DNA from 3 places in the Rhodopseudomonas parapalustris genome. Region 1 is predicted to be linked to each of the others. Evidence: riboswitches for the same ligand, from Rfam matches in the RefSeq annotation. Region 1 holds a riboswitch; each other region holds the start of a gene.
The links. A riboswitch is a leader RNA that binds a small molecule or an ion and turns the genes downstream of it on or off. The one in region 1 is predicted to bind cobalamin.

Region 1 (7,758 bases):
TTCGAGCACCAGGCCGAACGCACCGACCAGGAACGGTGCCGCGACCATACCGGTCCACACCGGCAGGCCGGCGGTGTGGGCCAGATAGGTGATGTAGGCGCCGAGCAAGACGAACTCGCCCTGCGCGAAGTTGAAGATGCCCATCATGCTGGCGATGATCCCGAGCCCCAGAACCACCAGCACCACGATGGAGCCGAAGCTCAGGATCTCGAACAGGGCAGCGAACAGGTTTTCCATTCGGCGTTACCGGCTGATGGACATCACGCGCGGGCTACATCGTCTTCCAGTCGCCGGACTGCTCGAAGGCGTGGGCCGCTCGATAGATCGTCGGCTCGTCGAAATGCTTGCCGACCAGCATCAAGCCGACCGGCAACCCGTCGACCATGCCGCAGGGGATCGACATCGCCGGGTGATGGGTGATGTCGAACGGCGCGGTGTTGGAGATCATCTCGAAGGCACGACCGATCACTTCCTCGCGCGGCGCGTTCGGCGCCGGCAGCGGCGTCGCTTTCATCGGCGTGGTCGGCATCAGCAGCAAATCGAAATTCGCCAACGCGTGGTCGTAGGCCGCCGTGATCCGGCGGGAGATGTTGACCGCCTTGCCGTAATAGCGCGGCCCGAAGGTGTTGTTGATGTAGGTGCCGAGCAGCAGCATCATCTTGGTAGTTTCGGACAGCGAATCCGCCTGATCGCGCCAGCCGCGATGCGCCTTCATCAGCGTCGTGGAATACAGATCCGGGCGGCTGAGGCCGTAGCCGTCGCCGAACATCATGGTCTGGGTCATGCCTTCGGTGCCGATCGGCATCCACACGGCGCCGGCGAGATTGTGCGCCGGGATCGAGATTTCCTCGACGGTGGCACCGAGGCTGGCGAGCCGCTTGGCGGCTTCGCGGACACTGTCGTTGACGGCCGCTTCGGCGCCTGCCTGCTCGAAGCCTTCGCGGACGATGCCGATCTTCATGCCCTTGACGCCCTGGCCGAGCGCCTTGGTGTACTCGTGGACCTCGGGAGCGCGGATGCGCGGATCGTAACCGTCGTCGCCTGCGATGACTTCGAGCAGCAGCGCGTTGTCCTCGACGTTCGCAGTCATCGGCCCGGTGTGATCGACATAAATCTCGATCGGCATGATGCCGGTGTAGGGAACGAGGCCCCAGGTCGGCTTCATGCCGTAGGTGCCGCTGAACGACGACGGCATGCGGATCGAGCCGCCTTGGTCGCCGCCCATCGCCATATCGGCTTCGCCGAGCGCAACCACCACGGCGCTCCCCGAAGACGAGCCGCCGGCCGAGTAGCCCATCTTGTGCGGATTATGCACCGGACCATTGGAGCCGGTGTGGCTGCCGCCGGACATGCAGAAATGCTCACAATGCGTTTTGCCGAGAATCTCGCCGCCGGCATCGAGAATGCGGGTGACGACAGTGGCGTCGAAGTCCGGCACGTAGCCTTCGAGGGTCGAAGAGCCGTTCATCATCGGCACGCCGGCCAGCATGATGTTGTCCTTCAGCGCGACGGTCTTGCCCTTCAGCCTGCCCGACGACGCGCCCTTCACGCTCGACTTGCGATACCAGGCATTGCGCGGATTCTCCTCCGCGCCCGGCGTATAGCCCGGCGTGCGCGGATACTTCACCAGCGGCACTTCGTCGGGCAGCGCCGCAACCACGTTGTAAGCGTCGATCGAAGGCTGCATCAGTCCGCGGAACGAAACGATGTCCTCGTCGGTGAGTGACAGGCCGCACTGATCGGCGACTTCGAGAAGCTGCGTGGGTGTGGGAAGCGAGACGGCCAAGTTCATTCTCCTGCGCGTAGGCGGATCGGCAATGGCGACCCGGGGAGGGACACCGGCGGCGGCTCAGCAGAAGCGCCGCCGCATCATTGCGATACTACACAGGGAAATATTTTCCTTTTCAAGTATTATTTTGAAGCTCATCGATGCTGACGAGGTCAGCGCGGTTCAGAACGTGCGGAGCAATTTGAAATCCAGGCCGTCGGCTTCAGCGAGGTGCATCGTCATCCTTGCACGGCCGTCGCGGATCGTCACCTCGCCGCGCCCGCCCTGATACACCACGTTTCGTGCCGCCTGCAGCAAAGGGCGAGCCGCCAGCGTCTGCGCCTTTTCGGCGATCGTCGCCAGAAACCGCAGCCCTTCGTAGTTCGACTGCCCGACCGAGCCGATCGGCGGCGCGGTCGGGCCGAACATCCGCCGATAGGAGTCGCGGAACGCATCGTTGGCGGCGCAATCGTAGCAGCCGAAATAGCCCGAGGCGCAGAACAGATTCTCGGTGTTATCGGCGCCGATCCCGAGCAGCACCGTCTCGTCCATCGCACCGGCGAGACGCAGGATGTGCCGAGAAAGTCCCGCTTCGGCGAAGGCGCGATTAAAGGTGACGCTGTCGTTTCCGATCAGCGAGATCAGCACCGCATCGGGGCGGGCGGCGCGGATACGGTCGAGATGACGCTCGTGGTCGTCCTCGCCGAGCGGCACGAATTCCTCGCCGACAACCTGGCCACCGGCGTCCTTGATGTATTTCTTCACCGCCCGGTGCGACAGCCAAGGCCAGACGTAGTCGCTGCCGATCAGATACCAGCGCTGCGCCTTCTTTTCCCGCGCCAGCCAGTCAATCGCCGGCCGGCTCTGCCAGCGCGGCGTCTCTCCGATCGCCATCACGCCGGGCGCGCGTTCACCGCCCTCATAGACCGGGGTGTAGATGTACGGCACCCGGCCGCGGATCGCGTTGCGCAGCGCGACCCGCACCGCGCTGATGTGCGACCCCATCACGATATCGATGTCCTCACACGCGACCGACTGCGAGACGCGCTCGACCACGTCCTCGATCGCGCCACCGGCATCGCAGAACACCAGTTCGATCTCGCGGCCGAGAATGCCGCCGCGCTTGTTGATCTCGGCGGCGGCGAGCAGCGCCGCATTGGTCGACGCCGGCCCCCACAATCCTGGGGAGCCCTGGAAGGTGACGAAATTGGCGACGCGAAGCTTGTTGCGTGCACGCCGTGCGGCGGCGCCGTCGCCGTCCCCCGGTCCTTCGACCCACCGCGCATCGCCGAGCGTGCCGCGGTCGAGCAAGCCGAGCAGCGGCATTCCAGAGACACCAGTATGTCCGAGATCGACAGCCGAAAGCACGCCCTCTCCTGCTTGGTGCGGGTGGCCCCGCCGAAATCCCCTCCCCGGGTACGTCGATTGATGCTATTCGAAAATATTGAATCTTCAAGGATTGCTGTGCATATAGATGCAGCAAACTGCGCATCCGATTCACTCAAAGCGAACGATAAAGTCTCATCTTGGCCAAATCGCCCGACCGCAATCCACCGATCACGGAGCACCTCGCCTATCTGCTGGCGCAGGCCAACCGGGAGATCAACCGCCAGCTCGAAGCGCGGCTGCGCGGCGAAGGGGTGCCGGTGGAGCAGTGGCGGATTCTGAAGGTCCTGTCGGACGGCAAGGGACACTCGATGGGCGAGCTCGCCGAGGCGGTGCTGCTCAATCACCCGACCCTCACCAAGATGATCGACCGGATGGTGTCGGACGCGCTGGTTTATCGGGTCCAAGATCCGGAGGATCGCCGCAAGGTGCTGATGTACAGCTCCGATCGTGGCAAGGCACTGACCCAGCGGCTCAACGCGCTGGCGCTGAGCCAGGAAGCGCACATCGCGGAAAATTACGGCGACAAGGCCACCGCCGAGTTGAAGCGGCTGCTTGAAAGCCTGATCGACAGCGCGACCTGAGCGCATCTTCCCGTATGGCGCGCAGTGCGCGTGCGAACACCACCCCGGTCTGCAGCAACACGCCGCAAGATGCGGCGGGCGCACGGTCTATTCTGCACAATCGAACTGGCCTAGATCAGCGGGTGATGTGCCGCGGCAAGCGGCCGCCCATTCGAGTGAGGAAACATGCAGTACCGTTCGCCCTGGATGACCGAAGAGCTGGATACGTTCCGCGACCAGTTTCGTAAATTCCTCGCCAAGGACTTGGCGCCGCACAGCGACAAATGGCGCAAGCAGAAGATGGTCGACCGCTCGGCCTGGCTGAAGCTCGGCGAAATGGGCGCGCTGCTGCCGAGCGTTCCGGAGCAATACGGCGGCCTCGGCGCGAGCTTCGCCTACGACGCCGCGGTCTACGAGGATATGGAGCAGATCGTCCCGGACGCGCTGTCCGGCGTCACCGTATCCAGCGGCATCGTCGCGCACTACATTCTGAACTACGGTTCCGAAGCGCAAAAGCAGCGCTGGCTGCCGGGCATGGCGCGCGGCGAGCTGATCGGCGCGATCGCGATGACCGAACCCGGCACCGGTTCGGACCTGCAGAGTGTGCGTACCACCGCCAAGCTCGACGGCGACCACTACGTCATCAACGGCCAGAAGACCTTCATCACCAACGGCCAGAACTGCGACCTGATCATCGTGGTGGCCCGCACCGGCGGCGCCGGCGCCAAGGGGCTGTCGCTGATCGTGCTGGAGACCAAGGACAACCACGGCTTCAAGCGCGGCCGCAACCTCGACAAGATCGGCCTGCACGCCTCCGACACCTCCGAGCTGTTCTTCGAGAACGCCCGTACGCCGAAGGAGAACCTGCTCGGCGGCGAAGAGGGCAAGGGCTTCGTGCAACTGATGCAGCAACTGCCGCAGGAGCGGCTGATCATCGCGATCGGCGCCGTGGCGGCGATGGAGCGCGCCGTCGCACTGACCTCGGACTACACCAAGGAACGCCAAGCATTCGGCCAGCCGATCATCGAATTCCAGAACACCGCGTTCACGCTCGCTGAGCGCAAGACCGAAGCCTTCATCGCAAGGGTGTTCGTCGACTTCTGTCTGGTGCAGCTCATCGCCGGCAATCTCGACGCCGTCACCGCCTCGATGGCGAAATGGTGGACCACCCAGAAGCAGGTCGAGACCGTCGACGAATGCCTGCAGCTTCACGGCGGCTACGGCTACATGCAGGAATACCCGATCGGCCGGATGTTCATCGATTCGCGTATCCAGAAGATCTACGGCGGCACCAACGAGGTGATGAAGCTGCTGATCGCACGATCGCTGTAAGCGCCCGTAAGGGCGCCTCCGACGCGGCTCCACGAGAGCCTTGCGGAGGCGCCCGCGACGGTCACTCGCCGCTGTCCGAGACTTCGCGCTTGAGCCGACGCGGATCCTGCGGCTGGCCGTCCCAGGGCACCGGGCGCTCCAGCCATCGCTGGATGAAATTCCACGACCGCCGATAGCCGTTGTGCGGCAGGGTGCAGTCCGAGCAATCCTTGCGCGTCAGTCCGTTGCGATCGACGAACGTCTTGTAGGGCCCGGGACACTGGTACGCGCTGAGCGGGCAGTAGCAGAACAGGCAATTGAACTCGCGCTCGACGCCGCGATGACACGGCAGAAACGGGCACGCTTGATTGGTGAAGCCCTTGAAAGCTTCGTTAGTGGTCGTGTCTTTCGGCTCCATGACCGCTCCCTCTCGCCGCAGCACGGGACCGCGAACTCGCGGTCGCAGCGACGCTGTGGCTGGTTCTGATTGGGTGATGGCGCAAAGCGGCGGCAGTCGTCGAACGACGCTGCAAACCACCGCTGGCGCGCGGCTTCGCCTGCTAAGAAAATTCGGTCATCGCTGCTCCGCTCTCGACCCGCCGTCGATCGGTTAGATAGGTCCGTCTTCGGCCGGTCTCCTGGCTCGCGGATATCGCTTGGATCGCCTTCCCGACGCCGATGACGCCAGTGGCCTGATGATCCAGGCAGATCCGCTTACAGTTGCGGGGGCAGCTACGGAGTTGGTGAAAACACCTCACCGTATTCCCAGTTTCACCTCGCACGCGAGGCACCGAAGACGGCAAAACCAGAGCATGCGGCAGGTTCGCGCGCAAGCAAAAATGGCCAAGCCGCGGGACGGGCCAGAACCTAGCCGGGGATGCGATTGACGCACACGATACGCCAGCCGGCGCCAATCCGGTCGATCCGGGTTAGCGACAGCGGATCGACCACAAAGCTCAGCGCCGCGTCCGGCGAGCTATCGAGTGCAATCGCCAGCGCCGCCCGGATCGTGCCGGAATGGACCACCAGGACGACGTCCCCGCCGGGCAGGCGCGTCAGGCCGCGCTGCACGCGCTCGATCTGATCGACAAAACTCTCGCCGCCAGGTGGCGCCAGCCGCGCGGCATCCAGCCAGAACGCGTCGTAGGCGGGGCCGAGTTCGCGCGCCAGATCGTCGTGGCGACGCCCGGTCCAGGTCCCGAAATCCTGCTCGCGGAAATCCGGCTCCAGCAGCGGCTGAAAGCCGAGCGCCTCCGCGGTCTCGCGGGTGCGCCGGCTCGGGCTGGCCACGACCACGGCCTCCGCCGGCAGCGCCTCGCGCAGCCAATCCAGCCGCACCGTATGGCCGAGATCGACCGGAGCATCGGGCGCGTGAATCACGCCTTTCGGGCCGTCCACCGGCGCATGCCGGACCAGCCACAGCCGACCGAGGTCAGTCATCGAAATTCCTCGCGAAGCAGCGGACGACATGCCGCAACGATCGTCCCGATACGACAGAGCATGCCCGAGCCCCGGTCCGCAAGAAGCTGCGCCCGGTCTACGCCCGCCGCGAATTGCAACTTGTTCCGCCATGCAGCGTTAAGACGCATCCCGTATCAGATGATACGCCCCAAAGAGGAAGCCCGATGAAGGACGTCCACCGCGTCTTGATCGATAAGTTGCGGGAGCATTCCCGCCTGTCCGCCGAGGATCTGACCGCGATTCGGAACCTCAGCTACAGCTTGCGCCACCTCGATAGCACCGAAGACCTCGTCCAGCAGGGCGAATCGCCGAAAGGCGCTGCGCTGGTCGTCGACGGAATGGTCGGCCGGTATCATTTGCAGCACAACGGCCGTCGTCAATTTCTGTCGTTTCACATGGTCGGCGATCTGCCCGACTCGCAGGGGATGTTTCTCGAACGAATGGATCATTCGATCTGCGCGATCGGACCGGCGACCGCCGCCACAATCCCGCATCGGGAGATCCTGCGGATGTTCGAGACTCGTCCCGGCCTCGGCACGGCGATCTGGCGCGAGACTCTGGTCGACGCGGCGATCTTCCGCGAAGCGATCACCAACAACAGCGCGCGGACGATGCGAGCCCGGATGGCGCACTTGTTCTGCGAGCTGTTCTACCGCGCAGAGGTGTCGAAGCTCACCGACGGCAATTCGATGCAGCTACCGATCAGCCTGTCCCAGCTCGGCGATACGCTCGGGATGGCGATCGCGACGGTCAACCGGACGATCTCGACGCTGCGCGCCTCCAAGACGATGGACTTCCGTCACGGCGTTCTGACCATCCGCAACTGGCAGGGGGTGGCGAAGATCGGCGAGTTCGATCCCGGCTATCTGCATCTCAAGCGCCCGCCGCCCCGCTGAAGCTCTTTCGAGCTATGCTGCGGCGTCGTCCGGTTCGGGGTAGACGCCGCGCAGCACGACGTCGAAATGATCCTTCACCGCCGAGTTGCAGCGGCAGGCACGCAACCGCAACTTGTCCGCGTCGTCGACGATCAGTGCGCCTCGCCGAGTGGTGAGAATTCCCTCCTGACGAAACGCTTGCAGCACGCGGCTGGTGTAGCTGCGCCCGACCCCCAACATCGCCGCGAGCTGCTCGTGGGTGAGCGGCACCACGCTGTCGCCGGTCCGGTCCATCGCCGCGGCGATCCACTTCGCGGTTCGCTGTTCGATCGAATGGATCGCGTTGCATGCCGTCGATTGAAACATCTGGGCCATCAGACAATCGGCGTAACGC
Region 2 (7,758 bases), on a different contig from region 1:
AGGTCTTGATGCGGTCGTAGCGCTGGGTCAGCTTCGACGACGGGACCGCGATGATCTTCTCGTCGTGGCCCGCTTCGTCGCTCATGTACAGGACGCCGACCGGCCGCACGCTCATCACCGCGCCCGGCACGATGCCGCGGGTGTTGGCGACCAGCACGTCGCAGGGATCGCCGTCGTCCGACAGGGTGTGGGGGATGAAGCCGTAATTCCCCGGATAGTGCATCGAGGTATAAAGGAACCGATCCACCACCAAAGTACCGGCAGCCTTATCCATTTCATACTTGATCGGCTCACCGCCGACCGGCACCTCGATGATGACGTTGACGTCATACGGAGGGTTCACGCCGACGGGGATTGCGTCGATGCGCATCAAGAGCTCCAGACTGATTTGATTTCAGGAACCACCCGAATAACCCGCGCTCGCGGCGTTCGCCAGCGCAAAAAGTTCAGTTGCTCCAGGCGAACGCAACCTTGTCGAGCGATTTCGGCCCGAACCGCTCCGACGAACGCGCCACCATCCGGCCGCCGAGCGCGCGATAGAATTCGGTCGCCGGCTCGTTGTCGGACAGCGCCCAGATCACCATGCTCTTCAGGCCGCTCTGCACCAGATCGCGGCGGGCGGCGGCGAACAGCCGGCGGCCAAAGCCGAGCCCCTGGAACTCGGGGCGCAGATACAGTTCGTAGATCTCGCCTTCGAACTGCAGGCTGCGGGCGCGGTTACGACCGTAATTGGCGTAGCCGGCGATCTTGTCGCCGAAGCACAGCACGCTGATTCGGCTGCCCTTACGGATCGCCGAGTCCCACCAGGTGGGCCCGCGGCGGTTGATCAGCTTTTCCAGCTCCGCGCCGGGAATGATACCCTGATAAGCGGATCGCCAGGCTTCGTCATGGGTGGCCGCGACCGCGGATGCATCCGCTGCCTTCGCCGCTCGTACCTCGATCAGGGTCGTGCTCATGACGGTGATCAAAGCAAGTCGCGGCGCCGGCTTCAAGCTCCAACGTTAATTATCGGTTAACGTGTGGATTTTATGCACCAGGCGGTCGACAGGCTGTGCCGGAATCGGACAAGCGGCCGATCGCGCAACGGATTTCTGGGCGGATTTGTTGCGTTTTGCAGCGCCGGAATCAAAGTTAGTTCATCGACAGGCTGAGGCTGCTGCGACAATCGATCGCTTGCCGCGCTGCACGCTCGCCCGAATCACGGGCGCCATGGGCGGTCGAGAAGAACTGCGGCGAGGTTGCCTCTCCGGCAAAGAACAGCCGATCGTCGACCGGCGCGGCCAGCATCGCGCGGGCGCTGGCGTGGCCGGGCAGCGCGTGCGAATAGGCGCCGCGCGCGAATGGGTCGTGCGCCCAGCGCGATTCCGCCAGCGGCGACAGCTTGCGGCGAATGTCGTGACCGAGCAGGTCGGCGATCTCGTCGATCGCCTGCGCGGCGAACGCCCCCACGCCGGCGTCTTCCAGCTCGCGCGCGTAGCGGCCGCCGAAGAAACCCTCGATGCAATCATAACCGAAGGGACGCAGGTGATACGTCCCCATCGCACGGCGCATGGTGGCGGCGCGCAAGTTGCCGTCGACCGGGAAGCCGTTCGAGTCGGACAGCTTCAGCATCACCTTGTCGTCGGCGCCGAGCGGCAGGTTTCGCGCCGCCTCGACCTTGGCCGGCAGTGCCGGCGCAAAGCGGATCGCCTCGTCGGCGATCAGATTGGTCGGCACGGTGACGATCACCTGGTCGGCGCTGAGCGTGCCGAGCGACGTTTCGAGTTTGATCTGCCGGCCAGCGTGGTCGATTTGCTCGACCACACAGGTCAGCGCCACCGGACAGGACGCCCCATAGGCCGCGATCAACGTGCCGTAGCCTTCCCGGACGCGCCAATTGATGCCGGTGTCGCGATAGGATTCGAGGTCCTGCACCGAGATCCGGTCGAGTTCGGCGCCATTGACGTAGGTCGACACCGCATCGATCATCGGATTCCAGGGATTGCCCGGCTCGAGCAACGTTGCGGCCGCGACATCGGCTTTCTTTTTCGCCGCGCGCCAGACCCGCTCATAGAAGGCATCGAGCGCTTTGCCGAAGGCCACCCTGTCGCGCTTTGGAAACACGTCGCCGAAGCTCGCCTCGCTCCACGGCGGGTGGGTCTTGTCGATGCCGATCCCAAGCTGCCCGGCGATGCCGACGAACGAATTCTCGTCGGCCGAATGCAGCCAGCCGCAGCCGACGTCGAACGCGATCTCCTGCGTCACCATCCGGGTCCAGGCGCGGCCGCCGATGCGGTCCCGCGCCTCCAGCACGATCACCGACAGGCCGGAGCCTTCCAGGGTACGCGCCGCGCCGAGGCCGGCCGCGCCGGCGCCGACGATCGCGATATCGACCGAGGAGGGGAAACGGGTGCGGGGCATGCCCGAGCCTACCATGGCGGTGACGTCGGTTCGATGTCAGCCGATCCGGAAACGACGATGCCCGGCGCGAGGGCCGGGCATCGGGTATCGAAACGGCGTAAACTTCCAGCGTTCGGATCGATTACCGACCTCTCACCGTCATTGCTTCGCTGCGCTCGCAATGACGGAGATGGCGATCAGGCGACCGCCTGCTTGCTCTTCTCGGCGCGCTTGCGCTCGTTGGGGTCGAGCAGGCGCTTGCGCAGCCGGATCGACTTCGGCGTGATCTCGACCAGCTCGTCGTCTTCGATATAGGCCAGCGCCTTTTCCAGCGTCATCCGGATCGGCGGAGTCAGCCGCACCGCTTCGTCCTTCGAGGTGGTGCGGATGTTGGTGAGCTGCTTGCCCTTGAGCACGTTGATCTCGAGATCGTTGTCGCGGGTGTGCTCGCCGACGATCATGCCCTTGTAGACCTTCCAGCCCGGCTCGATCATCATCGGGCCGCGATCTTCCAGCTTGAACATCGCGTAGGCGACCGCCTCGCCCTGATCGTTGGAGATCAGCACGCCGTTGCGGCGGCCCTGGATCTCGCCGCGATACGGCAGGTAGTTGTGGAACAGCCGGTTCATGATGGCCGTGCCCTTGGTGTCGGTCATCAGTTCGCCCTGGTAGCCGATCAGGCCGCGGGTCGGCGCGTAGAACACCAGCCGCAGACGATTGCCGCCCGAGGGCCGCATCTCGATCATCTCGGCCTTGCGTTCGCTCATCTTCTGCACGACGACGCCGGAGAACTCCTCGTCGACGTCGATCACGACTTCCTCGACCGGCTCGAGCAGTTGGCCGTCCTCGTCGCGAGTCAGCACGACGCGCGGACGCGACACGCTGAGTTCGAAACCTTCACGGCGCATGTTCTCGATCAGGATCGCGAGCTGCAATTCGCCGCGGCCCGACACTTCCATCGCGTCCTTGTCGGCCGATTCGACGACGCGCAGCGCGACGTTGCCCTCGGCCTCGCGGAGCAGGCGGTCGCGGATCAGTCGGCTGGTGACCTTGTCGCCTTCGGTGCCGGCGAGCGGCGAGTTGTTGACGATGAACGACATCGACACGGTCGGCGGATCGATCGCCTGCGCCTGGATCGGGGTATCGACCGCCGGATCGCAGAAGGTGTCGGCGACGGTGCCCTTGGTGAGACCGGCGATGGCCACGATGTCACCGGCTTCGGCGATATCGAGCGGCACGCGCTCGAGGCCGCGGAAGGCGAGGATCTTGCTGATGCGGCCCTGCTCGACCAGCTTGCCGTCGCGCGACAGCACCTTGACGGCCTGGTTCGGCTTCAACGTGCCGGAGGCGATGCGGCCGGTGATGATGCGGCCGAGATAGGGGTTGGCTTCGAGGATGGTGCCGAGCAGGCGGAACGGACCTTCTTCCACCACCGGCGGATGAACGTGCTTGAGCACCAGCTCGAACAGCGGCCTCATGCCTTCGCTGTGGTCGCCGTCCGGCTTGTCCGACATCCAGCCGTTCTTGCCCGAGCCGTACAGGATCGGGAAATCGAGTTGCTCGTCGGTCGCGTCGAGCGCGGCGAACAGGTCGAACACCTCGTTGACCACTTCGGTGACGCGGGCGTCGGAGCGGTCGACCTTGTTGATCGCGACGATCGGCTTGAGGCCGAGCTTGAGCGCCTTGCCGACCACGAACTTGGTCTGCGGCATCGGGCCTTCGGCGGCGTCGACCAGCACGATCACGCCGTCGACCATCGACAGGATGCGCTCGACCTCACCGCCGAAGTCGGCGTGTCCGGGCGTGTCGACGATGTTGATATGGGTGTCGCCCCAAACCACCGAAGTACACTTCGCCAGAATGGTGATGCCACGCTCGCGTTCAAGATCGTTGGAGTCCATCGCCCGTTCGACCTGGCGCTGGTTGTCGCGATAGGTGCCGGACTGCTGCAGCAGCTTGTCGACAAGAGTGGTCTTGCCGTGGTCGACGTGGGCGATAATGGCGATGTTACGAAGCTTCATGGCTCTCTGTCGGTCCTGCGGGCGTTGCCTGATCAGCGCGATCACAGGCACACCGCGCGAATCGCCGAAGGACGCACCGCAGCCAGCCTGTGTCTGAAACGCGCCGGACAATCGCAATCTGCAATCGCAAAAAACAGGCCCGGCCAAACGAGACCGGGCGCCAGCACGCGTTGCGACGCAATATACGCAGAATTCGCGAAATAACAATGACGGTTGGCGCTGCACAGATGCCCGAATCTCGGGCGCGCGGGTGCGGGGTCTTGAGGCGCTTTCGGGAAAGACTCGCAAATAGGCTTGACGAAATGATGTAATGTTATAACGTTACATGGATCGTCGCCGACACGGATGGGCTCGACGCGCAGGTGCTAGCCATTGGACTGGTTGGATTTTCTCCTCCCGGTTCATTGACAGCGTTGCCGTCAGTCCAATACCGTGAATAGCGACGGTTCCCGAAAGGGATCAATAGGGAACGCGGTGCGGGCCATCCGGCTCTATTCCGCGGCTGCCCCCGCAACTGTAAGCGGCGAGCCATTCACCACACGCCACTGGGCCTTGGTCCTGGGAAGGCGGTGAAAGGCAACGACCCGCGAGCCAGGAGACCTGCCGTCAGTCGTGGTCACACGCGAACACATTGGGCGGGGTGTCCTGGTGCGTGTCGAACCGTAGCCCGCAAGAAGGCTGCGGCAGACCTGTTTCGCGGTGACGTGCCACGTTAGCCGCGAGCCAAAAAATGACTCCCGCCGTTCTGCCTTTCGGGCGCAATCGTCGCCTGCTGTCCTCTGTCGCCCTCGTTCCCCTGCTCTGGCCGGTGGACGGCCTAGCCCAAACCGCCTCGGCGAATCCGCGCGGTCTCGATCCGATCGTGGTCGAGGGCCAGACCGTGCGTCCGGCCAAGCCGCGAGCGACCGCCCAGGCCGGATCGTCGCGCCAGCGCCGCGCCGCCTCGCGTCCTGCCGCCACGCCCGCTCCGGCGCCGACCGAAGCCGCCGCAACCCGTGCGGCCACTGCCCCCACCTTCAATCTCGGCACGCCGTCGTCGACCGGCAGCCGACTCGGCCTGACGCCGCTCCAGACACCGGCCAGCGTCGAAGTGATTCGCTCCGAGACCATCGCCGAGCGCGGCCAGCACAACGTCATCGACGCGGTGACGCAGAACGCCACCGGCTTCACCGCCAGCCCGGCGCCGGGCAATGGCGGCCTGTCCTTCGCCACCCGCGGCTTCACCGGCAACGGCACGGTGATGTCGCTGTACGACGGCACCCGGATGTATGTCGGCTCGGGCACGATGACGTTCCCGTTCGATACCTGGACGGCGCAGCGCATCGAAGTGCTGCGCGGCCCGGCTTCGGTGATGTACGGCGAAGGCGCGATCGGCGGCGCCATCAACGTGATCTCCAAGAAGCCGCTCGACGTGCAACGCAACGAGGCCGAGATCTCGCTGGATACCAACCTGCTGCGGCGTCTCGCCGTCGACTCGGGCGGCCCGATCAATTCGAACGTGACCTATCGGCTGGCGGCGATCGGCAACATGTCCGACGGCTGGGTCGATCGCGATACGATGTCGAACGTCGCCGTCTCGGGCTCGGTGCGGGTGCAGGCGGCCGACAATCTCGCCTTCACGCTGAGCGAGGACTACGCCGACCGCAGCCCGTCGCGCTATTTCGGCACTCCGCTGGTGAACGGCCGGATCGACGAATCGCTGCGGTTCAAGAACTACAATGTCGGCGACTCCAGCATCCGCTATCGCGACAACTGGACTCAGTTCAAGACCGAGTGGGACGTCGCCGAAGGCGTTTCGGTCAAGAACGTCACCTATTATCTCAGCAGCCACCGGCACTGGAAGGACGTCGAGAGCTACGCCTTCAGCCCGACCACCGGGAACATCAACCGCAGCTCCTATATCGAGATCTTTCACGACCAGGAGCAGGTCGGCAATCGCTTCGACACCACCTTCAAAGGCCATCTGTTCGGCCTCGCCAACCAGTTCGTCGCCGGCTTCGACGTCAACCGCATCGCCTTCACGCACACCAACAACTCGCCCTACGCCGGCAGCTCGTCGGTCAATCCCTACAATTTCGATCCGGGCAACTTCCAGTGGGTCAGCTCGACCCGGCCGAGCTTCCACACCAAGACGACGCAATACGGCCTGTTCGCCGAAAATCGCCTCAGCCTGACCGATCAGCTCTCGGTGATCGGCGGCGTCCGCTCGGATCATCCGACGGTCGAGCGCACAGATTTCCTGACGCCGTCGAACAGCTTCGAGAAGACCTATTCGGCGCCGAGCTGGCGGGTCGGCGTGGTGTACAATCCGATTCCGGATCTGTCGCTGTACGGTCAGTATGCGACGGCGGTCGATCCGGTCACCAACCTGATCACCATGACGGGCGTGAACCGCGACTTCGCGCTGTCGACCGGCAAGCAGGTCGAGGTCGGCATCAAGCAACAGCTCGCCGGCGGCCGTGCCGAGTGGACACTTGCGGCGTATCAGATCGTCAAGAACAACCTGCTGGCGCGCGATCCGCAGAACCCCGCCAACACCAACCCGCTGCAGATCGGCCAGCAATCCTCGCGCGGCATCGAAGCCTCGGCCGGCCTCAAGGTCACCGACACGCTGCGGCTCGATGCCAACGTCGCCTGGCTGCGGGCCAAATACGACGACTTCACCCAGGTGGTCGGCGGCCGTGCGGTGGACTACGCGGGCAACGTCCCGGCCAATGTGCCGCAAGTGGTCAGCAACATCTGGGCGACCTGGGCGTTTGCGCCGAGCTGGTCGGCCAATGCCGGCATCCAGCTCGTCGGCGACACATGGGCCGACAACGCCAACACCTTGGTGCGGCCGGCCTATAGCGTGGTCAATGCCGGTCTGATGTGGAAGCCGGACAGCCGGCAGACCTTCGCGCTGCGGGTCTACAATCTGTTCGACACCGTCTATGCGACCTCCGGCGGCACGTCGCAGTGGATCCTCGGCATGCCGCGCACCGCAGAACTCTCCTACAACGTGAAGTTCTAAAGCGATGTCCAGCGTCGTCAGGCGCGCGAAGCGGTGGCTGTATCTCGGCCACCGCTGGCTCGGCATTGCCGGGTGCCTGCTGTTCGCGATGTGGTTCATCTCCGGCGTGGTGATGATGTACGTCGCGTTTCCGCATTACGACAAACAAGAACGCTGGGCGGCCTTGCCAGATCTCGCCTGGCAAGGTGTCGTGCTGTCGCCCAACCAAGCGATGCAGGCGGCCGGCATGAAGCACTACCCGCGCGAGCTGCGGCTGGTGATGCTGAACGACGAGCCGGTGTACCGGCTGCTCGACTGGAGCAGCCGGCGCCGCACCATCTCGGCGGTCGATGGCCGTGCAATCGACGA
Region 3 (7,758 bases), on a different contig from region 1:
ATCATCGAGGCGCCCGCCTGTTCGAGATCGCCGACTTCGTCGCGGATCGCGAGCGCGATCTGGCGGCACGCGGTGCTGCGCGGAACGTCGTCACGCACGAACGACCAGTTCAGGATCGTCACCGGTCCGGTCAGCATGCCCTTCATCGGCTTGGCGGTGAGCGATTGCGCATATTTCCACCAGCCGACCGTCATCGGCCGCGGCCGCGACACGTCGCCGAACAGGATCGGCGGCCGCACGCAGCGCGACCCGTAGCTCTGCACCCAGCCTTCCTTGGTGAAGGCGAAGCCGGAGAGCTGCTCGCCGAAATACTGCACCATGTCGTTGCGTTCGAACTCGCCATGGACCAGAACGTCGAGGCCGACCTTCTCCTGCCACTGAATCGCCCGGGCGGTCTCGCCGCGCAGGAACGTGTTGTAGTCCGCATCCGAGATCGCGCCCTTGGCATGAGCGGCGCGGACCTGGCGGATCTGGGCGGTCTGCGGAAACGACCCGATCGTGGTGGTCGGAAACGCCGGCAGCTGTAGCCGCTGATGCTGCAATGTCGCACGCGCCGCAAATCCGCTGTTGCGCTGGGTCATCGTGGCGGTGACCGCCGCGGCGCGGCCGATCACCGCCGTGTCGTGCACTTTGGGCGACTTGCGCCGCGTCGCGGCCGCCTTGGCCGAGGCGGACAACTGGTCGTGCACCGCGGCCCGGTCGCCGCTCAAGGCCCTGCCCAACGTCGACAACTCGCCCATCTTCTGCAGCGAGAACGACAACCAGTTCTTCAGGTCGGGATCGAGGCCGGTTTCGAGTTCGAGATCGACCGGCACGTGCAGCAGCGAACACGACGGCGCCAATTGCACGCGGTCGAGCCCACGCTGCTGCACGATCGGCTCGAGGCGGTCGAGCAAGTCAGGCAGGTCGGCGCGCCAGATATTGCGTCCGTCGACCACGCCAAGCGACAGCACTAGATCCTTCGGCCCCTTCGCGATCACAGCGTTGATCTGCTTCGGCGCCCGCACCAGGTCGAGATGCAGACCCGCGATCGGTAGCGCCAGCGCGGTCTCGAGATTGTCGCCGAGCCCGCCGAAATAGGTCGCCAGCATGATATCGAGATGCGGCAGCTCCCGCGCGATCTGGCCGTAGACGTCGCGAAACGCCTGGCGGTCGCGGTCGTCGAGATCGAGCACCAGCGCCGGTTCGTCGAGTTGGACCCACTTCGCCCCCTCGGCCGCGAGCCGGCCGAGAATCTCGATATAGACCGGCACCAGTTGCGGCAGCAGCGACAGCACATCGAGCCCCTCATCCGCGCTCTTTCCGAGCTTCAGATAGGTGACCGGCCCGAGCAGCACCGGACGGGTGTCGTAGCCCAGCGCCTTCGACTCGCGATATTCGTCGAGCGGCTTGAGCGACGCGAGCTGGAAGCGCTGCCCGGCGGCAAATTCAGGGACCATATAGTGGTAGTTGGTATCGAACCACTTGGTCATCTCCTGAGCCGGAACGCCATGCGGTGTCGTCTCGTCGTGGTAATGACCGTTGGCACAGCCGTGCCCAGCGACGTCGGCCTGCGTGCCGCGGGCCATGGCGAAATAGGTGGCGAGCGAAACCGGGCCCCCTTTCCACCCATAGATCTCGGGAATCGCGCCGACCATCACGCTGGTGTCGAGGACCTGATCGTAGAGCGAGAAGTCGTTCGACGGAATCACGCTGACGCCGCGCGCTTTTTGCCGCGCCCAGTTCGCCGCGCGCAACGCGGCCGCAACTCGCAGCAGGTCGGCTTCCGTCGACTTGCCGGCCCAGAAACTTTCGAGTGCGGATTTCAGCTCGCGCCGCGGCCCGATCCGCGGTGTGCCGAGTGTGGCGACGGCAAGAGACGTAGTAGTTGTGAGAGAAGACATGGCTCAACCCCAAAAGTTGGGGGCAAGGCCTAGCGACGCGGCATGATTCCCCGAACCGCAAGCACGGCGGGGCCACAAGCGCACCACCGGGGCACCCCGCCCGTGGACGTTTCGTTCGACGAGGCAGGTCTCCTGGCTCGCGGGTCATCGCCTTCGTTCGACCTTCCCGGGATCGCTCCCAGTGGCTTTGCTGAACGTCGGCTCGCCGCTGACAGTTGCGGGGGCAGCGCCGGCCTTGCACCGGCTTCCCTCTTAGCTCCGGACGATACGATCCGAAGAACCTCGACGGCGATCACTATGGCGAGGGTGATCCAAGGCTGTCAAGCGATCCACGCTTCGATCATCTCAACTAATTAGTTTCCCCCGCGCAAGACGCACAGCAACAGGCAGAAAGACTCTGTCCTACCGAACCGGAGCTATCAGCTTCCGCCGCTCGGGACGCGACATCGGCTTGCTGCCCGCCGATTCCGTCTCTCGCCTATGATCCGGCCGACGCCGGCGCGATCGATCGAACGATCGACGCATCCAGCGCCTCGAACCGGTCGAGCCCGAGCGTGTCGTACAGCTCGGCGCGTGTCTGCATGTCGCCGAGCATCGCTTGCGTGCTGCCGTCCCGCCGCAACGTCGCATAGAGCTTCTGTTGCGCCTTGTTGGCGACGCGCAGCGACGACACCGGCCAGATCACCATCCGGTAGCCCATCTGCTGAAACTCGTCGGCGGTGAAGAACGGAGTCCGGCCGAATTCGGTCATGTTGGCGAGCAGCGGCACGCCCGGCATCCGAGCAGCGAATTCGCGGAACATCTCGGCCGTGGTCAGCGCCTCGGGAAAGATCGCGTCGGCTCCGGCCTCGATGTACAGCCTGGCGCGCGCCACTGCGCCGTCGATGCCTTCGCTGGCCGCCGCATCGGTTCGTGCGATCAGATAGAGATGGCGCCGCGCTTTCGCCGCGGCGGCGACCTTGGCGGCCATGTCGTTCGCATCGGCGAGCTTCTTGTCGTTGAGATGACCGCACTTCTTCGGCAGAAGCTGATCCTCGATATGAACCGCGCCCGCGCCCGCATCCTCGAAGGTGCGGACCATGTGCATGACGTTGAGGGCCTCGCCGTACCCGGTGTCGCCATCGACCAGGGTGGGAAGGCCGCCTGCCCGCGCGATCTGCCGGATGAAGAACGCGACCTCGTCGACCGTGATCATTCCGAGGTCGGGAATCCCCATCGACGCGGTCATCGCGGCGCCCGACAGATACAACGCCTCGAAGCCGGCAGCGCGCGCCTGCAGTGCGGCCATGCCATTGTGCGCGCCCGGCATGCGGACGATGCCGCCGCGCTCGATCAGCGAGCGGAACCGCACGCCTGCAGGGTCGGTGGGGAGATCGGCAGCAACGAGATACGGCATGGTTTCACTTTCAGGCAAGACGAGAAGACGGCGCGTGGCCGCGTTGTTCGATCGGCACGAACAGACGATTCTCCGGTCCGACGTAGTTCGCGGTCGGGCGGATGATCTTGTTGTCCTGCCGCTGCTCGATGATGTGGGCGCTCCATCCCGCCGTCCGTGAGATCACGAACAACGGCGTGAACAGCGAAGTCGGCACCCCCATCGCGTGATAAGAGACGGCGCTGAACCAGTCGAGATTGGCGAACATCTTCTTAGATTCGTGCATCACCGCCTCGATCCGGTCGGCGATCTCGAACATCTTCACCGATCCGGCCTCGACCGAAAGCCGCCGGGCGACCTCCTTGATCACGCGGTTGCGCGGGTCGGCGATGGTGTAGACCGGGTGGCCGAACCCGATCACCACCTCCTTCGCAGCGACCCGACGGCGGATGTCGGCCTCCGCTTCGTCGGGCGTTGCGTATCGTTTCTGGATTTCGAACGCCGCTTCGTTGGCGCCGCCGTGCTTGGGACCACGCAGCGCGCCGATCGCGCCGGCGATCGCCGAGTAGAAATCGGCACCGGTCCCGGCGATGCAGCGCGCCGTGAAGGTCGAGGCGTTGAACTCGTGCTCGGCATACAGGTTCAGCGACGTATGCATCGCGCGGACGTGCGACTCTCGCGGTTTGGTCCGATGCAGCAGATGCAGAAAGTGACCGCCGATGCTGTCGTCGTCGGTCTCGACCTCGATGCGGCGGCCGGTGTGGGCGAAGTGATACCAATACAACAGCATCGAGCCGAACGAGGCCAACAGCCGGTCGGCAATGTCACGCGCCCCGGGATGATTGAGGTCGCCCGCTTCCGGCAGCACGCAGCCGAGCGAAGATACACCTGAGCGCATCACGTCCATCGGATGCGCCGCCGCCGGAAGTGCTTCGAGGGCACTGCGCACCGCCGCCGGCAGCCCGCGCAAGCTTCGCAGTCTGGCCTTGTAGGCGGCCAGTTCCGCCACCGTCGGCAGCGCCCCGTGCACCAGGAGATGCGCGATCTCTTCGAACTCGCAGGTCTCCGCCATGTCGAGAATGTCGTACCCCCGATAGTGCAGATCGTTTCCGGTTCGCCCGACCGTGCACAGCGCGGTGTTGCCGGCGATGACGCCGGACAACGCGACGGACTTCTTCGGCGGAGCGCTGTGACGCGCAATCGCGTGGTCTGTCATTGCTTCCTCCCTGGTGATCAGAATTATTCAGCCCCGGCTACGATCCGGACTTCCAATCGAAAATGCCGGCCGGCGACGCCACCCCGAGCCGGAACGGCGCGACAGCGAAGCTCAGTCCGCCGAGTTCGGCCGAGCTCAGCTCGGGCAGCCGGTCGACGAGTTCGAGGAAACGGTCCTGCTCCGACTGCTCGACGACGCCGTCCGCCAGGGTGCGGAACTTGCCGACATATTGCTCGCGGCGGAACGGCCGACGGCCGAACGGATGCGCGTCTGCGACGGCGATCTGATCCTCGACGATCGATCCGTCGTCGAAGGTGACGACGACGCGGGCACCGAACGCCTTCTCCTTGGGATCGCGGCTGTGATAGCGCCGCGTCCATTCCGGATCTTCGATCGTCGACACCTTGTGCCACAGCGCAACCGTGGTAGGCCGCGCCGCACGCTCGGGCGCGTAGGACTGCTCGTGATGCCACCCGCCGTCTTCGAGCGCGACGGCGAAGATGTACATGATCGAGTGATCGAGCGTTTCGCGGCTCGCGCTCGGGTCCATCTTCTGCGGATCGTTGGCCCCGGTACCGATCACATAATGGGTGTGATGGCTGGTATGCAGCACGATGCTGTTGATCTTCGACAGGTCCGGCGTCCGCTCCCGCAGCGCAGGCCCCATCCGTCGCGCGAGGTCGATCAGCGCCTGGCTCTGATACTCGGCGGAGTGCTCCTTGGTGTATGTCTGCAGAATCGCCCGCTTGGCCTCGCCGCGCTCCGGCAGCGGCACCTGATATTCTGCCTTGGGACCGCCGAGCAGCCAGGCGATGAAGCCATCCTCACCCTCCCAGGCCGGCGACGGCGCGCCCTCGCCGCGCATTACCCGATCCACCGCTTCCACCGCCATCTTGCCGGCGAAGGCCGGCGCGTAGGCCTTCCAGCTCGAGATCTCACCCTTGCGTGATTGCCGCGTCGTGGTGGTGACGTGCAAGGCCTGCTGAACCGCCTGATAGATCACCTCCGTGGGCAACCGCAGCGCCGTTCCGATGCCGGCCGCCGCCGATGGGCCGAGATGCGCGATGTGATCGATCTTGTGCTCGTGCAGGCAGATGCCGGTGACGAGATCGACTTGAATCTCGTAACCGGTGGCGAGACCGCGAACCAGCGCAGCGCCATCGAGACCGCAATGCTGCGCCACCGCCAGGATCGGCGGAATGTTGTCGCCGGGATGCGAGTAGTCCGCCGCCAGATAGGTGTCGTGGAAATCCAGCTCGCGCACCGCAACGCCGTTGGCCCATGCCGCCCATTCGGGCGACACACGCCGGTCGAGCGCCAGCCCGAACACCTTCGCGCCGGCGCGATACGGATGCGCCATCGCCTGGGCACGGGCACTGGCGACCGGACGCCGGGCGATCGACGCAGCCGCCACGGCTGCGTTGTCGATGATCCGGTTACCGATCATCTCGACCACCTCCGGCTCGACGGCGACCGGATCGGCAGCGACCTCGGCGATCTTCCAGGCGAGCTGCTCGGCGCGGGGCAAACGGTCGGCGGAGCGGGCGGTACGGACGGTATGCAGCTTCACGAAGTGGTCTCCTGGATGGTGGTCGTCGTCGATGAAAGTACTTGCACGGGCGTCGGTCTGCCGGCCTTGTCGACGGCGACCATTTCGAACGAGCCGCGGACTGCGAGTTGCCGGGCACCGGAAATCAGCGCTTCGCTGACCACGTCGACGACGACGGTCATCGACGAGCGCCCGACTCGCACCACGCGGGCAGTCAATTCAACGAGGTCGCCGACCTTCACCGGAACGTGGAATTCGATCTTGTCCGATGTCGCCATCACGATCGGCTGGCGCGCCCGCCGTGTCGCCGCGACAAAGGCGGCCTTGCCCATCAGGTTGAGTGCGTTGCCGCCAAACAGTGTGCCGTAGTGATTAGCTTGCTCCGGAAAGATCATCTCGACGAAGCGCGTCTCCTGCGTCGCATCGAAATTCGTAGCGCTCATGGCGCACCTCCTTCGGCTTGTCTTGGCGCATGGTTCGGCATATTGGCGAACACGGGCCGTCGTAAAGGACTAAACCTGCGAAGAATTGCGAAGCGGGGCACGGCGATTTGCAAAGATTGCGAAGGCGATCTGCGGAGGTGCGATGAAGAAATCGTATGTAGGAGCGCGTCTGCGGCGGCTGCGCGAGCAGCGTGGCATGACGCAGCAGGCGCTCGCCACCGCCGTCGGCGTCTCACCGAGCTACCTCAATCAGATCGAGAACAACCAGCGTCCGCTGACGGTCCCGGTGTTGCTGAAGCTCAACGCAACGCTCGGCATCGACGTTCAGTTATTCTCTGAGGATGACGAGGCGCGACTGATCGCCGACCTCAAGGAAGCGCTGTCCGACCCGATGGTCGGCGAAAGCCTGACCGCAAACGACGTGCGTGAGCTTGCAACCAGCATGCCCGCAGCAGGCCGCGCCTTAGTGGCAATTTATCGGCGTTATCACCTCGCGCTGGAGCAATCAGCAGCCCTCGCCGCCCGTCTCGGGGACGATCGGCAAGACCGACCGACATCTGCCATGTCCACGCCGTTCGAAGAGATTCGCGATTTCTTTTATGCGAGGCACAACTACATCGCCGAGCTCGACGAAGCGGCGGAACGAACCGCCGCGGACACCGGACGAACGATCCAGCAGGTCGCGGCGGCGCTGGCAGAGCGGCTGAAATCGCGGCACGGCATCGACATCCGCATCGGCGAAGCCGACGCATCGGCGGATGTTCAGCGCAGCTTTGACGCGGGCGACAAGACGCTTCGGCTTTCGGCCCGCCTGCAGCCGGGCCAGCAGGCGTTCCAGATCGGTACGCAGTTGGCTTTCCTGGAGCATCGCGACGCGATCGATGCGCTGGTCGGAGAAAATCCGTTCGGCGATGAGGCGTCGCGCAGACTGGCACGGATTGGACTGGCCAATTACTTCGCCGGGGCGCTGCTGCTACCCTACGCGGCCTTCCGGGATAAAGCCGAGTCGGTCCGTTACGACATCACGTTGATCGGCCAACATTTTGGCGTCGGCTATGAGACCATTTGCCACCGTCTCAGCACGTTGCAGCGACCGGGTGCACGCGGCGTCCCGTTCTTCTTCATCCGCGTCGATCGCGCAGGCAACATTTCGAAACGACAGTCGGCGAAGGATTTCCATTTCTCGCGTGGTGGAGGAACGTGTCCGCTATGGAACGTCTACGAGGCGTTCTCGCAACCGGACCGGATTCTCACGCAGCTGGCGCGAATGCCCGACCACCGGACCTATCTGT

Region 2: it holds a riboswitch for cobalamin, as region 1 does, so the genes downstream of both, M9H71_RS22195 (TonB-dependent receptor) here and M9H71_RS22985 (cysteine-rich small domain-containing protein) in region 1, are expected to answer to the same signal.
Region 3: it holds a riboswitch for cobalamin, as region 1 does, so the genes downstream of both, metE (5-methyltetrahydropteroyltriglutamate--homocysteine S-methyltransferase) here and M9H71_RS22985 (cysteine-rich small domain-containing protein) in region 1, are expected to answer to the same signal.

What each region holds. Positions count from the first base shown of each region.
Region 1 is NZ_JAMKBZ010000039.1:2,041-9,798, forward strand. Features, by position in the region: gene M9H71_RS22960 (branched-chain amino acid ABC transporter permease) at 1-237, opposite strand, end outside; gene M9H71_RS22965 (amidase) at 272-1,786, opposite strand; gene M9H71_RS22970 (substrate-binding domain-containing protein) at 1,952-3,136, opposite strand; gene M9H71_RS22975 (MarR family winged helix-turn-helix transcriptional regulator) at 3,295-3,738, shown strand; gene M9H71_RS22980 (acyl-CoA dehydrogenase family protein) at 3,904-5,049, shown strand; gene M9H71_RS22985 (cysteine-rich small domain-containing protein) at 5,111-5,446, opposite strand; cobalamin riboswitch at 5,640-5,838, opposite strand; gene M9H71_RS22990 (histidine phosphatase family protein) at 5,896-6,468, opposite strand; gene M9H71_RS22995 (Crp/Fnr family transcriptional regulator) at 6,654-7,385, shown strand; gene M9H71_RS23000 (Crp/Fnr family transcriptional regulator) at 7,398-7,758, opposite strand, start outside.
Region 2 is NZ_JAMKBZ010000035.1:26,548-34,305, reverse strand. Features, by position in the region: gene ppa (inorganic diphosphatase) at 1-370, opposite strand, end outside; gene M9H71_RS22210 (GNAT family N-acetyltransferase) at 447-956, opposite strand; gene M9H71_RS22205 (flavin monoamine oxidase family protein) at 1,132-2,400, opposite strand; gene typA (translational GTPase TypA) at 2,577-4,400, opposite strand; cobalamin riboswitch at 4,827-5,022, shown strand; gene M9H71_RS22195 (TonB-dependent receptor) at 5,131-7,410, shown strand; gene M9H71_RS22190 (PepSY domain-containing protein) at 7,415-7,758, shown strand, end outside.
Region 3 is NZ_JAMKBZ010000011.1:138,700-146,457, reverse strand. Features, by position in the region: gene metE (5-methyltetrahydropteroyltriglutamate--homocysteine S-methyltransferase) at 1-1,883, opposite strand, end outside; cobalamin riboswitch at 1,989-2,183, opposite strand; gene prpB (methylisocitrate lyase) at 2,362-3,279, opposite strand; gene prpC (bifunctional 2-methylcitrate synthase/citrate synthase) at 3,290-4,474, opposite strand; gene M9H71_RS12230 (MmgE/PrpD family protein) at 4,512-6,044, opposite strand; gene M9H71_RS12225 (acyl-CoA thioesterase) at 6,041-6,466, opposite strand; gene M9H71_RS12220 (short-chain fatty acyl-CoA regulator family protein) at 6,609-7,758, shown strand, end outside.